DNA from 2 places in the Kribbella qitaiheensis genome. Region 1 is predicted to be linked to the other one. Evidence: predicted binding sites of a transcription regulator. Region 1 holds the regulator's gene; the other holds the start of a gene.
The links. The regulator LexA, encoded in region 1, represses DNA repair genes until DNA is damaged. The targets are predictions, from matches to a motif close to TCGAACANNTGTTCGA.

Region 1 (5,856 bases):
ACGCCTGCGCGCCGTACACGCGAGTGCCACCGCCGACGGTGAACGCGTTGTTGCCCCAGCGACCGTCGGGCGGCAGCACCACCCGACGCTCGCCATCCACGACGGACACCCTCGGCCGACCGCGCGGATCCGGGTCGGTCGGCGCCGGCAGCCCGACAACCGAGCGCGGGTTCCGCAGATGGTCACGCGTCAGGTCATCGGTGGCCGGGTACCGCCCGGTCTCGACCACCAGCACCGACCGCCCCGACTCGGCAACCACTTGCGCAGCCGCTCCCCCACCAGCCCCCGACCCGATGATCACGCAGTCATACCGATCAGCCAACGCCGCCCGAGGCGTGACTGCGAGTTCCAACTCGACCGGCTCCCAAGGCCCACCCGCAGCGGGTTGCCAGCCCACCATCACCCACGCCGCCGGCTGCCCGTCGTACTGCCCCTCGCCCGCATAGAACCCCTGTGCCAGCAGCCGAACCAGCCACGCCCCGTCCGGATCAGCCAGTACTACGTCAAGGTCGGGCTCCATCCCAGCAACCTCGAGCCCCCGCACCACCCGCGGCAACCAGTCCGGCCGATCCTCGGCAAGCACCCGCTCCACGAACTCGACAACACCAACGTCTCTCGCCGACGGAAACTCATCCGCGGGCACCGCCAGCTCCGCCAACCACCCAAGAACCAACCGCTGCTGCCCGCTGAGTGAGCCACCCATACCAACCATCCAATCAGCTTGCATCCGGTACCGGGGTACGGGTTTACCGTCGTTCCATGAGTACAGAGAACTGGGTGCCCGATGCATGCACCTTGCCGACCGCCGAGCAACCACTACGAGTCGCCGAGTTCGACGACCTCTTCGCAACCTCCCTGCGAGCTGTCGTCCGCACCGACTCGGCTCTCGAACTGCGCCTCGACGCCGCTGCCGAGGAAACCGCGAGAGCGCTCACCGCCCGGGAAACGGACTGCTGCTCGTTCTTCACCTTCACCTTCTCCCCCAGCCACAACGGCGAGATCCTCCTGACCGCCACGGTCCCACCGACCCGCAGTACGGTCCTCGACGCTTTGGCCACCCGAGCCACCGCCGCACTCTCATGAAGCTCCGCAGCAGCCAGGTCGCCAGCGCAGCCGGAGTCAACCTCCAGACTCTCCGGTACTACGAACGCCGCGGCCTACTCGCCGAACCGGACCGCACCAACGGCGGCCACCGCCTCTACCCACCCGAGGCCGTGACGACCCTCCGCGTGATCAAGGCCGCCCAGCGCCTCGGCTTCTCGCTGGACGAGATCGCCGACCTGCTCAAGGTCGGCGGTCACCATCACGGCACGGACCTGAAGGAACGCGCCGCCACGAAACTGGCCGACATCGAAACCCGGATCGCCGACCTATCGGTGATCGCGGCAACCCTGCGTTCGGCCCTCGCCGTCGGCTGCGACGACCTGATGAGCTGCGCATCCGAGCCGAACTGTCCGATACCTTTCACCGACCTGCGAGGCGGTACCGGGCAGAGGTCCAGCGCACTCTAGTATTTCGCGGTGAGCTACGACGATCTTGAGCCGTTCGGTCAGTTGGACACCTCTGTGTTGCCGGAGCGGCAGCAGCGGATCCTGGGGGTGATCCGGGACTGTGTGGTCAAGAACGGGTACTCCCCGAGCAGCCGGCAGATCGGCGATGCGGTCGGCCTGCGGTCGACCTCTTCCGTGTCGAAGCACTTGACGAGCCTTGAGGAGAAGGGGTTTCTGCGTCGCAGCGCCTCCGTGTCGCGACCGATCGACGTACGGGCGTTCCTGCGGTCAGCCCCGTCGGAGTCGACCTCTGACGACTCGGTCTCCGTGCCGGTGGTCGGTGACATCGCGGCCGGTACGCCGATCTCCGCCATCGAGCACGTCGACGAGTTCCTCTCGTTGCCGCGCGGCCTGACCGGGCGTGGCACCGTCTTCGCTCTGAAGGTGCGGGGCGAGTCGATGATCGACGCCGCGATCTGCGACGGCGACACCGTCGTCGTCCGGCAGCAGTCCGAGGCCCACTCCGGCCAGATCGTCGCCGCGATGATCGACGACGAGGCGACCGTCAAGGTCTATCGCCGCCGCAACGGCCACGTGTTCCTGGAACCGCGCAACCCGGAGTACGAAGTCATCGACGGCGACCAGGCCACCGTCCTCGGCGTCGTGGTCTCCGTACTCCGGAGCGTCTGACCCCGATCAGCTCCAGGCTCGGCTCGAGCGGGTGGCGTGGAGGAGCTGGGAGCTGAGCTGGCCGCTGGAGAGGAGCACGCCGAGGCGGTCTTCTTGTTCCTCGGCCTGGAGGTAGGCCTTGTCATCGTGGTGTTGCCGGCGGATCAAAGCGTCGACGCGGTCGGTCCGGCGGGTCCAGGAGGACGGTGTGTCGCGCGGGTCGGCGACCTGTTCCTCGATCGTGAAGCCGCTCTGGCTCAAGAGGTCCTGGAGCTCGGTCTGGGTCGGGAAAGAATTGCCCGCCGGGATCGGATCCAGGTGGGTGGTCTGGGCGACCAGGACGAGGAGCCCGAGGCCGGCGCCGGGAGCGAGGACTCGGTGCAGCTCCGCCAAGAGGCCGGCCTTGTCCTCGACCGTGCAGAGGACGCCGAGACACCACGCAGTACTGATTGATGCCGTTCGCAACGGAACGGCCGTCCCGTCCGCCTCGAAAGCCGGCAGGCCGAACAGCCGGGCAGCGGCGCGGCAGGCACCTTCCATCGGATCGGCCAGCACAGGCCGTACGCCGTAACGGCGGACCGCCCAGGCCGCCGGACCGCCGATCCCGGCACCCAGGTCGAGCAGCCTCGTCCCGGCGGTGAATTCGAGCGCCTCGGCCAGCCAGGCGAGCGCGGAGGGACTCGCGCTGCCGCGGCAGCCGGCCGGGATCGCATGGTCGGCACCGAGTTGCTCGACCGCTGCCCTGGTCCAGTCGGCAACCACGTCGAACTCGGCGTCCATCTTTTCGCTGTCCATCTCGCCACGACCGGTACCCACCACCACACCCTTGGGGCGGTGGGTTGGAGACGGGCTAGAAGCCGGACAGGGCTGGGCGCGCGACCTCGATGTCGGCGTCGACGGTGGGCAGCGCCAGCTGGAGGATCTGGGCAGCGTGCAGGCGGCGGAGGGCCGAGCCTTCGACGAGCAGCTTGGAGCCGCGGATCCCGCTGCCGAGGATCACCGAGCCCGCCGTGGTGACGGCTTCGTCCACCAGCACCGGCCAGTCAGCCGGTAGCCCGATGGGCGTGATGCCGCCGTACTCCATCGCCGTCCGGCTGACGGCGTCGTCGTGGGCGGTGAAGGAGAGTTTGCGGACGTCGAGATGTCGCCGGACGACGCCGCGGACGTCAGCACGCGCGGTCGCCAGTACGACGACGGCCGCTACCCTCGTGACGGCCGACCGGCGGCCCTCCACGATCAGGCAGTTCGCGGACGCTTCGAGCGGAACGCCGTACTCGGCGCAGAATGCGGCCGTGTCCGCCAGTCCGGGGTCGATCGGCGCGACCAGGGCATCCAGGTCGTCGAGTGCCGTTCGAACCGGGCCGGCGGCCAGATCCGGCCGGTCCTTCAGACGCTGCCATTGCAGTCGCCTTGCCATCAGCCGGCCGACCTTGAGGTCCACCGGGAACAGTGGGTGCAGGGGTGGTCAGTACGCGTGGGCTTCATACCCGGCGACGGTAGGCAGCCCGCCTTGCAGCATTCTCTATCCAGCACCTGGACAGCTCAGGCGATCAGCCGGACCGCCTCGGGAATGGTCGAGGTCACAGGTACGCCGGTCGCCTCGAGCGCCGCCCGGTTCATCCCGCCGGTAGCGACCAGGATGCACTGCGCGCCGACCGCGAGCGCGGCCTCCGCGTCGTCTACGACATCGCCGATCACCAGCACGCCGGCCGGATCCAGGCTCTGCGCCTCCAGGTGGCGGACCAGGTGCTCGGTCTTGGACTCGCCACCGAGCTCCCCCGGCAGTCCGTCGATCCGCTGGAACAGCTCGGTCAGCCCGTGACCGTCCACGGTTGGGAGGAGCTGCGAGTGGAACCACATCGACAACAGCGACTGCGTGCGCCCGGTCGCCATCCACGAATGCAACTCGTCCGGTACGCCGGGGGCGAGCGCGGAGGTGTGCAGCAGCAGGTCGTACCGATCGTGGTAAAGCCGATCGACCGAGACCCAGTCCTCGTCGGTCAGGACGCGCGCCAGCACCCGCTCGTAGCAAGGCCGCACCGGTCGTGAGTAGAACCCCTGCCACTCCTCCCAGGTCAGCGCGGCCCGGCCGAAGTGGGCGCAGACATCGTTGACGGCGGCAAGCACCACGGTGTTGTCGTTGAGCAGAGTCCCGTTCCAGTCCCAGACGATGTGGGACGCCCTCACGTTGGTCACGCACGCAACCTTAGAGGCCGCAGCTGTCGGAGCCTGCGGCCTCATCGGTTCTCGAAGGTCAGGCGAGCACTCGCCTACGCCGAGCGACCACGGTCAGCAGACCGCAGATGACAGCCACACCCGCTCCGCCGACCAGCACCATCCAGGCTCCACGATTCGACTCCGACTGGACCTCTGCCGTGGCTGGCGCCGCGGCCGAGACGTCGTACCCGCCAGCGGTGCCGTTCTTCGCGTAGGCACTGCCCGCCTGCTTGTCGGCGTACCGGGCCGCGACCTGCTGCCGGTACGACGTGAGGCTGATCGGCTTGGTCCCGATCGCCTTGATCCCATCGGGGTCGAGTGCGCGGATCTGGTTACCCGAAACGGCGTACCAGGCACCGATCTGCGGCTCGGTCAGCACCTTCGCGCCGTGGGCCGCCGCAGCCATCTTGGCCTCGGTGTCACCGGTCGCGATGTTGACCGGCTGCCAGGCCCCGGTGGCCTTGTCGGGAGCCGTGTAGACGGTCATCACGGCACTCCCCTTCGTCGCCTTGGTGGCGACGTACCAAAGGGTGCCGACCTCGTTCGACCGCGACCGGACGAAATCGGCACTCAACGCGTACACAGGAACGGTGTCCTGCTGTACGACGAGGGCCGCCTTCGCCGATGCCGCCTTCGCCGACGGTGCCAGGCCGGACCGCTGAGCCATCTGCTGCGCGGCCTTGTCGAGGAGTTGCCCGGCCTGGGCCGAGTGGGCCGCACCGGACGCCGCGGTGAGATCCGGGCCTGGTGTCGCCGCACCGGCGGTCGCGGCCGCGGAGAACACCGTCAGCGTGCCGATCCCCAGCGCCGCTGCGATCCTCAGTAGATGCTGCTTGAAGGGCGCCATGGTTCAGGCTCCGATCCGGTAGAGCGAGTGCGTCCAGGTGAACTGCGAGTTGGACCGGTACCAGTTGTAGGTCGAGTAGTTGTACCGCTGGTCGTCCGGCCAGGGGTTGTAGTACTCGATCGTGCTGTTCGACGAGTCGTAGCCGATGATGTCCATCATGTGGCCGCCACCGCCGGTCCAGCCGATCCGGGTCATCACCGGGCGGTTGTTCGACAACTCGGTGACCAGGGTGCTGAAACTCAGCGTGCCGGAGACGTAGTTGCCCTGGCTGATCCCGATCGAGCCGAACGCGCGCTGGTCGTTGCCCAGCGTCGCCTGGTTGTTCGGGCAGGTGGCGTTCTGGGCGTTGCCGAAGGCAAGGTTACAGAACTGGTTCTGCGAGTAGTTGTAGCCGTAGAACGTCGCGACGCTGTTGCCGGACGCGGCCCAGCACCAGTTCGACTTCTGCTGCGACTGGCCGGTGAGGTTGAGATACCAGCTGCCCGGCGCGGCCGAGGCCGCCGGGGCGAGTGGGACGAGCGTTGCCAGCCCGATGATCATTGCCAGCAGCAATGACCGGGTACGGCGGGTCCTGACCCTCCTCATGGGTCCTCCTCTGTGGGGCGGTGAGGGGACTCATCGTGATCACCCGAT
Region 2 (5,856 bases), 2.3 Mb from region 1:
GTTCTGGAGCTCCGGCAGCCGGTCGAGCCGGCGGTAGACGTCCCAGCCCACCGGCCCGTTGCCTGCACTTCGGGCGCTTACGCCTGCCACCGCGTACGGCGTACCGGTGGCTGAGGCTGTGGATACGGAAACCGGGAGCACCAGAAGTGCTCCTAGCAGGAGGGCGGTTGCGCGACGCAGAACTGCGGTCATGGGCGGACCTCACGTTGCCGGGAAATCGATTTCTCAGATGTTTACCACTGGAGACGATCGCTGGCAATCCCTCGGCGACGGAATGGGAAACGTGTTCCAAGGGTTGGATACCCGATAGGCCCAGGGGTTGCCGGACGCGACAGACTGGGTCCCGCACGCAGCTTCCAGCACCCACCCGCAGGAGATTTCATGAGTTCAGCTCCAGCCCAGATCGCTGTCACCGGACTCGCGGTGATGGGTCGCAACCTGGCCCGCAACCTGGCGCGCAACGGGTTCCACGTCGCCGTCCACAACCGCTCGAAGGCCCGTACGGACGCGCTGATCGAGCAGTTCGGCCACGAGGGTGAGTTCACCGCGGCGGACGACCTGCCGGCCCTGGTGGCCGCGCTGGAGCAGCCGCGCAAGATCATCATCATGGTCAAGGCGGGCGAGCCGACCGACGCGGTGATCGAGGAGCTGGTGCCGCTGCTGGACGAGGGCGACATCGTCGTCGACGCCGGCAACGCGCACTTCGCCGACACCCGGCGGCGCGAGGACGCCCTGAAGGCCAAGGGCCTGCACTTCGTCGGCGCCGGCGTCTCCGGTGGCGAGGAGGGCGCGCTGAACGGGCCGAGCATCATGCCGGGCGGCTCCACCTTCGCCTACGCCGCGCTCGAGCCGATGCTGACCAGGATCTCCGCCCACGTCGGCGGCGAGGCCTGCTGCGTGCACGTCGGCCCGGACGGCGCCGGCCACTTCGTGAAGATGCTGCACAACGGCATCGAGTACGCCGACATGCAGCTGATCGCCGAGGCGTACGACCTGCTCCGCCACGTGCTCGGACTGAGCGCGACCGAGATCGCCGACGTGTTCCGCGACTGGAACACGGGCGACCTGGAGTCCTTCCTGATCGAGATCACCGCCGAGGTGCTCAGCCAGGTCGACGAGTCCACCGGCCAGCCGTTCGTGGACGTGGTGCTGGACCAGGCCGAGCAGAAGGGCACCGGGCGCTGGACCGTCCAGGTCGCTCTGGACCTGGGCATCCCCGTCAGCGGCATGGCCGAGGCCGTCTTCGCTCGCTCACTGTCGGGCGACGTCGTACGCCGGGAGGCCGCGGCCGGAGTACTGGCCGGGCCGTCGTCGGAGGCGAAGCTGGACATCGACCGGGATGCGTTCATCGAGGATGTACGGCACGCGCTGTACTCGTCGAAGCTGGTCGCGTACGCGCAGGGCTTCGACGCGATCCGGGCCGCCAGCGACCAGTACGGCTGGGACATCGACCTGGGCGCGATGGCGAAGATCTGGCGCGGCGGCTGCATCATCCGGGCCCGTTTCCTGGACCGCATCAAGGAGGCGTACGACCGGGACGCGGCATTGCCGTCGCTGCTGGTCGACGACTACTTCAAGGACGCTGTCGTGAGTGGGCAGGACGCCTGGCGTCGCGTTGTCGCCGCGGCCGCCACTTTTGGCGTTCCAGCTCCTGGGTTCTCCGCGGCTCTCTCGTACTACGACGGCCTGCGCGCCGACCGGCTGCCGGCTGCTCTGATCCAGGGGCTGCGCGACCTGTTCGGGGCGCACACGTACCGCCGGATCGACCGCGAGGGTGCGTTCCACCTCGACTGGTCGGGAGATCGCAAGGAGCAGTCCGCCTGAGCGGAGGTAGTGCAGCGAGGCGATTGGCGCTGGGGGTCGAACGTGTGTTCTAATACACTCTCAGCGCCAGCCCGCTCCGGCGGGGACAATTGTCACTCAGGGAGATCGCCGCAACGATGACTGTAGACACCCTTGCAGGAGAAGCTCAGACCGACGTCGTCGACACTCCCGAAGCGGTGATCGACTCGCCGACCGAGACGGCGGCTGTGGTCACGTCAGCCGCTGACGCCGCGCCGGAGGCCGGCACTGACGCCGCCGACACGGACGTCGCCGAGCCGGCTGCTCCGGTGGCCGAGGAGAAGCCGAAGAAGGCACCGGCCAAGAAGGCCGCTCCGAAGAAGACCAAGACGCTCGAGCTCACCCTGACCGTCACCGGCACCGCCGACGGCGAGTGGAAGGCCGAGCTCAAGCAGGGCAACAGCTTCATCGCGAAGAACCTGCTGGTCGCCGCCGCGGCCGTCTCGCGCGCGGCCAAGGAGCTGCACGAAGACCTGTCCGGCCCGATCGACGAGGTCATCGACGCAGCCCGCGAGCAGCAGGCCGCCAAGGTCGCCGCCCTCGAGGCCGAGCTCGAAGCAGCCCGCAAGGCGCTCGCCGAGCTCGACGACTAGTAGACCCTCACCAGCCGCACTCCCTCCCGGCGTACGCGTCCCGCCGACGGGTGCTTCCCTCACACGTCAGCGAGTGCCCCGTGTCGGTAGTTCAGTTAGTGATAGCGGTGGTCAGGTGCGTGCCTGGGCGCCGGTAGCACAACGGAACTACCGACACGGGGCACTGGACAAGCCGGAGCGGGTTTGTGTGCTCGTGGGTTTCCTGAGGTCTGTGTCAGAGGCGTCCGGCACAGAAGGCCTTGGGAGAGGTGAATGAGGAGGTGCCGGATCGGTGACTTGTGGGTGCCCAGTGGGTGTCCGCAGTGTGACCGATCCGGCACGCCGCATCCCTGGGCGGCGGTGCACACCAGGCCGTACCTTGGGTGCCTGGGCCGGTCCAGTCAGGGCCCTGACCACTCCGAAAGCCAGAAGGGGTCAGATGAGCACCTTCGAAGACCTGGGATCGTTGTTGCTGGTTCGCGGCGCGGACGAGCTGGAGCACGCGGGCGGCACGTTGTACGTGCACCTGCACCGGGTCGCGAAGCGGCTCACCTCGCTCGGTGCCTCCGACACCCTGAGGATCGCGGGCCTGGCACACGCGGCGTACGGCACGGACGGGTTCCCGACGCATCTGTTCGACTGGCAGACCGAGCGACCGGTGCTGGAAGCAGTGATCGGGCCCGAGGCTGAGCTGCTCGTCTACCGGTACGGATCCTGCGACCGGGAGACGACCTGGCGGGATCTCGCCGAGCATCGCATGGTGACGGATCGCTTCACCGGGACCACGGAAGAGCTGAGCAACTCCGAGCTCCGCGAGTTCGTCGACCTCACGATCGTCAACGAGCTCGACGTCCTCGACCACGCTCCCGACCTGACCCCGAAGCTCCGCCCCTTCCTGCAGGAGCAGATCCCCCGCTGGCAGTCCCTGGCCTCCCCAGCAGTCCTCGCCGACGCCCAACGAGTACTCCAGCTAGAGCCGGCCGTCGAAGAAGTCAGCTAACCATCAGCCGTCAAAGGTGACCCCGCTGAGGGAGTCACCCGAGGTCAGCCGGGCGCGAAGCCCAGCGTGAGCTGAGCCTCAGCCGTGGGCGAAGCCCCGCGCGAGCTGAGCCTCAGCCGTGGGCGAAGCCCCGCATGGCTCCTAGCATCAGGCTGAGGAACGCGGCTCCGAGGCCGACGGCGGCGCAGACCCAGAGCGGGATGTCGGTGACGATGGCCATGGCCGCGAACGCGAGCGGGCCGAGATAGGCGCCGTCCAGCCGGCGGTGCTTGCGGATCCAGCGCATGACGACGGGAATCGGCATCCCGACCGGCGCGAGCAGTCCGAAGGCGACGAGGCCGATCGGCAGTCCGCGCTGACCGACCACCAGCGCCGAGACCAGCAGCCAGCACAACGGCCCGAACACCAGCAACCACCACGGCGGTTGCCACGCCTCAGCAGCATCGATGTCCATCGCAGCCTGCTTCCCGGCCGCCCAGTGATCCGTCCGCGACCAATCGGTCCGGTAGGTACCACTCGACCACTCGGGCGCGGTCCTGAGCAACCGCACCGAGGCACCGGCGTCGTCTGATCTCATCGCCTGTCCGATCCTCGAGCCTGCTGATAGCTGCGCTGTCATGTATTTCCGAGTCTGCCAGGTCCGAAGGTCGCCCCTGGCGAACAGGAGATGGACAACACATGACGCAATCTGCCCGCAGCGCCTGTCGCTAACCGCTACGGCGTGCCCCGCAGCGCCTGTCACCCACTCATACGGCCAGCGGAGCCGGGTGGTTCACACGGTGAGGAGCCTGAAGGCTGCGAGGCGGTGCGGAGCCGGGTGGTTCACACGGTGAGGAGCTTGAAGGCCTGCGAGGTGGTGCGGAGCCGGGTGGTTCAGACGGTGAAGACTTCGAAGGGGGCCGCATAGGTGGTGCCGAGGCGGGTGCCGGTGCCGCGGGAGATGCCTTCGAGGAACTCGGCCGGGTCGAAGTGCGGCCAGTTGAGCCCGTCGATATACGCCTTGTGCGCCTTCAGCGAGTCGACGCCGAGCTCGAACGTGTCGGTGGTGTCGACCGCATGCTTCCCGGTCGGTGAACCACCGGCCCAGACCTGGCGGACCCCGTTCCAGCGCTCACCGTCGTCGGGGAAGATCCACCGGTTGGCGGCGTCGCGGACGGCGTCCAAGGTGGCGCGACCGGTGTTGATGTGGTCCGCCATGTTCAGCATGACGTCGCCGTCCCAGGTCTCGCGGAAGTTGTTCGTGATGACGATCTCCGGCTGGTGCCGCCGGACCGCCTGCGCGATCAACCGCCGCAGCGGTACGCCGTACTCGATCGTGCCGTCGGGCTGGCCGAGGAACTCGACCGTGTCGACGCCGACGATCCGGGCGGACTCGATCTGCTCGGCCTCCCGCAGCGGACCGCACTCGGCCGGTGCGATGCCGTCGATCCCCGCCTCGCCTGAGGTGAGCAGGCAGTAGACGACCTCCTTGCCCTGGGCGGTCCACCGCGCGATCGCGGCGGCGGCACCGAATTCCAGGTCGTCAGGATGCGCGACGACGGCAAGGGCCTTCGTCCAGTCCTCAATCAGCGGCTCGAGCGGCTCAGGTGCAGTCATGCGAAGAAGGCTATGCCCGGCACCCGGTCTGGTGAACTTTTTTACCGTGTATTCAGGGGCCGAAGACTTGGCGGGTGTAGGGGTTGGTAAAGGCGCGGTGGGGGTCCAGGCGGTCGCGGATGGCGAGGAAGTCGTCGAAGCGGGGGTAGCGGTCGCGGAACTGGTCCGCGGCGAGGGTGTGCAGCTTGCCCCAGTGCGGCCGGCCGCCGAAGGCCCCGGCGATCTGCTCGAACGCGTCGAAGTACTTGTCGTGCTCCAGCCGGTGGTACTGGTGGATCGCGACGTACGCCGTGTCCCGCCCGTACGCGGTGGACAGCCAGATGTCGTCCGCCGCCGCGACCCGTACCTCGATCGGGAACGGGAACCGCTCCCCCGACCGGTCGATCCACGCCCGCAACTGCTGGACCACCTCGACGACATGCTCCCGCGGTACGGCGTACTCGGACTCCCGGAAGATCACGTTCCGCTCGGAACAGAACACTTTGTACGACGCGTCGACGTACTCGCGGGCCGACAGCGCGCGCGACGCCAACTGGTTGATCCGCGGCACCAACCCGGGCCGGCGAACCGCGAGCCGGTTGGTGAGTTCGAAGACCCGGTTGGACAGCAGTTCGTCGTCGATCCAGCCGCGCAGCCGGCTGACCGGGGACGCGCCGACCCCGGCGGCGACCCGGTTGTTGCGTTTGGTCAGCGCCAGGTCGGTGTGCGGGAACCAGTAGAACTCGAAGTGATCGTTGCCGTCGGCAAATTCATCGAAACTGTCGAGCACCTCGCCGAGCGGCAGCGGCATCTCCTGCGCGCGGAGCAGGAACGCCGGAACGCTTTGCAGGGTGAGAGAAGTGATGA

Region 2: the regulator LexA is predicted to act here: its motif matches at 1,861-1,876, upstream of F1D05_RS29265 (DUF6319 family protein).

The regions. Positions count from the first base shown of each region.
Region 1 is NZ_CP043661.1:284,658-290,513, reverse strand. Features, by position in the region: gene F1D05_RS01290 (GMC oxidoreductase) at 1-703, opposite strand, end outside; gene F1D05_RS01285 (hypothetical protein) at 760-1,083, shown strand; gene F1D05_RS01280 (MerR family transcriptional regulator) at 1,080-1,511, shown strand; gene lexA (transcriptional repressor LexA) at 1,521-2,180, shown strand; gene F1D05_RS01270 (class I SAM-dependent methyltransferase) at 2,187-2,975, opposite strand; gene F1D05_RS01265 (YbaK/EbsC family protein) at 3,010-3,600, opposite strand; gene F1D05_RS01260 (HAD family hydrolase) at 3,702-4,355, opposite strand; gene F1D05_RS01255 (hypothetical protein) at 4,414-5,223, opposite strand; gene F1D05_RS01250 (papain-like cysteine protease family protein) at 5,227-5,808, opposite strand.
Region 2 is NZ_CP043661.1:6,134,411-6,140,266, reverse strand. Features, by position in the region: gene F1D05_RS29275 (DUF2961 domain-containing protein) at 1-192, opposite strand, end outside; gene gndA (NADP-dependent phosphogluconate dehydrogenase) at 382-1,824, shown strand; gene F1D05_RS29265 (DUF6319 family protein) at 1,941-2,435, shown strand; gene F1D05_RS29260 (DUF6817 domain-containing protein) at 2,854-3,414, shown strand; gene F1D05_RS29255 (hypothetical protein) at 3,527-3,991, opposite strand; gene F1D05_RS29250 (PIG-L deacetylase family protein) at 4,288-5,010, opposite strand; gene F1D05_RS29245 (D-arabinono-1,4-lactone oxidase) at 5,063-5,856, opposite strand, start outside.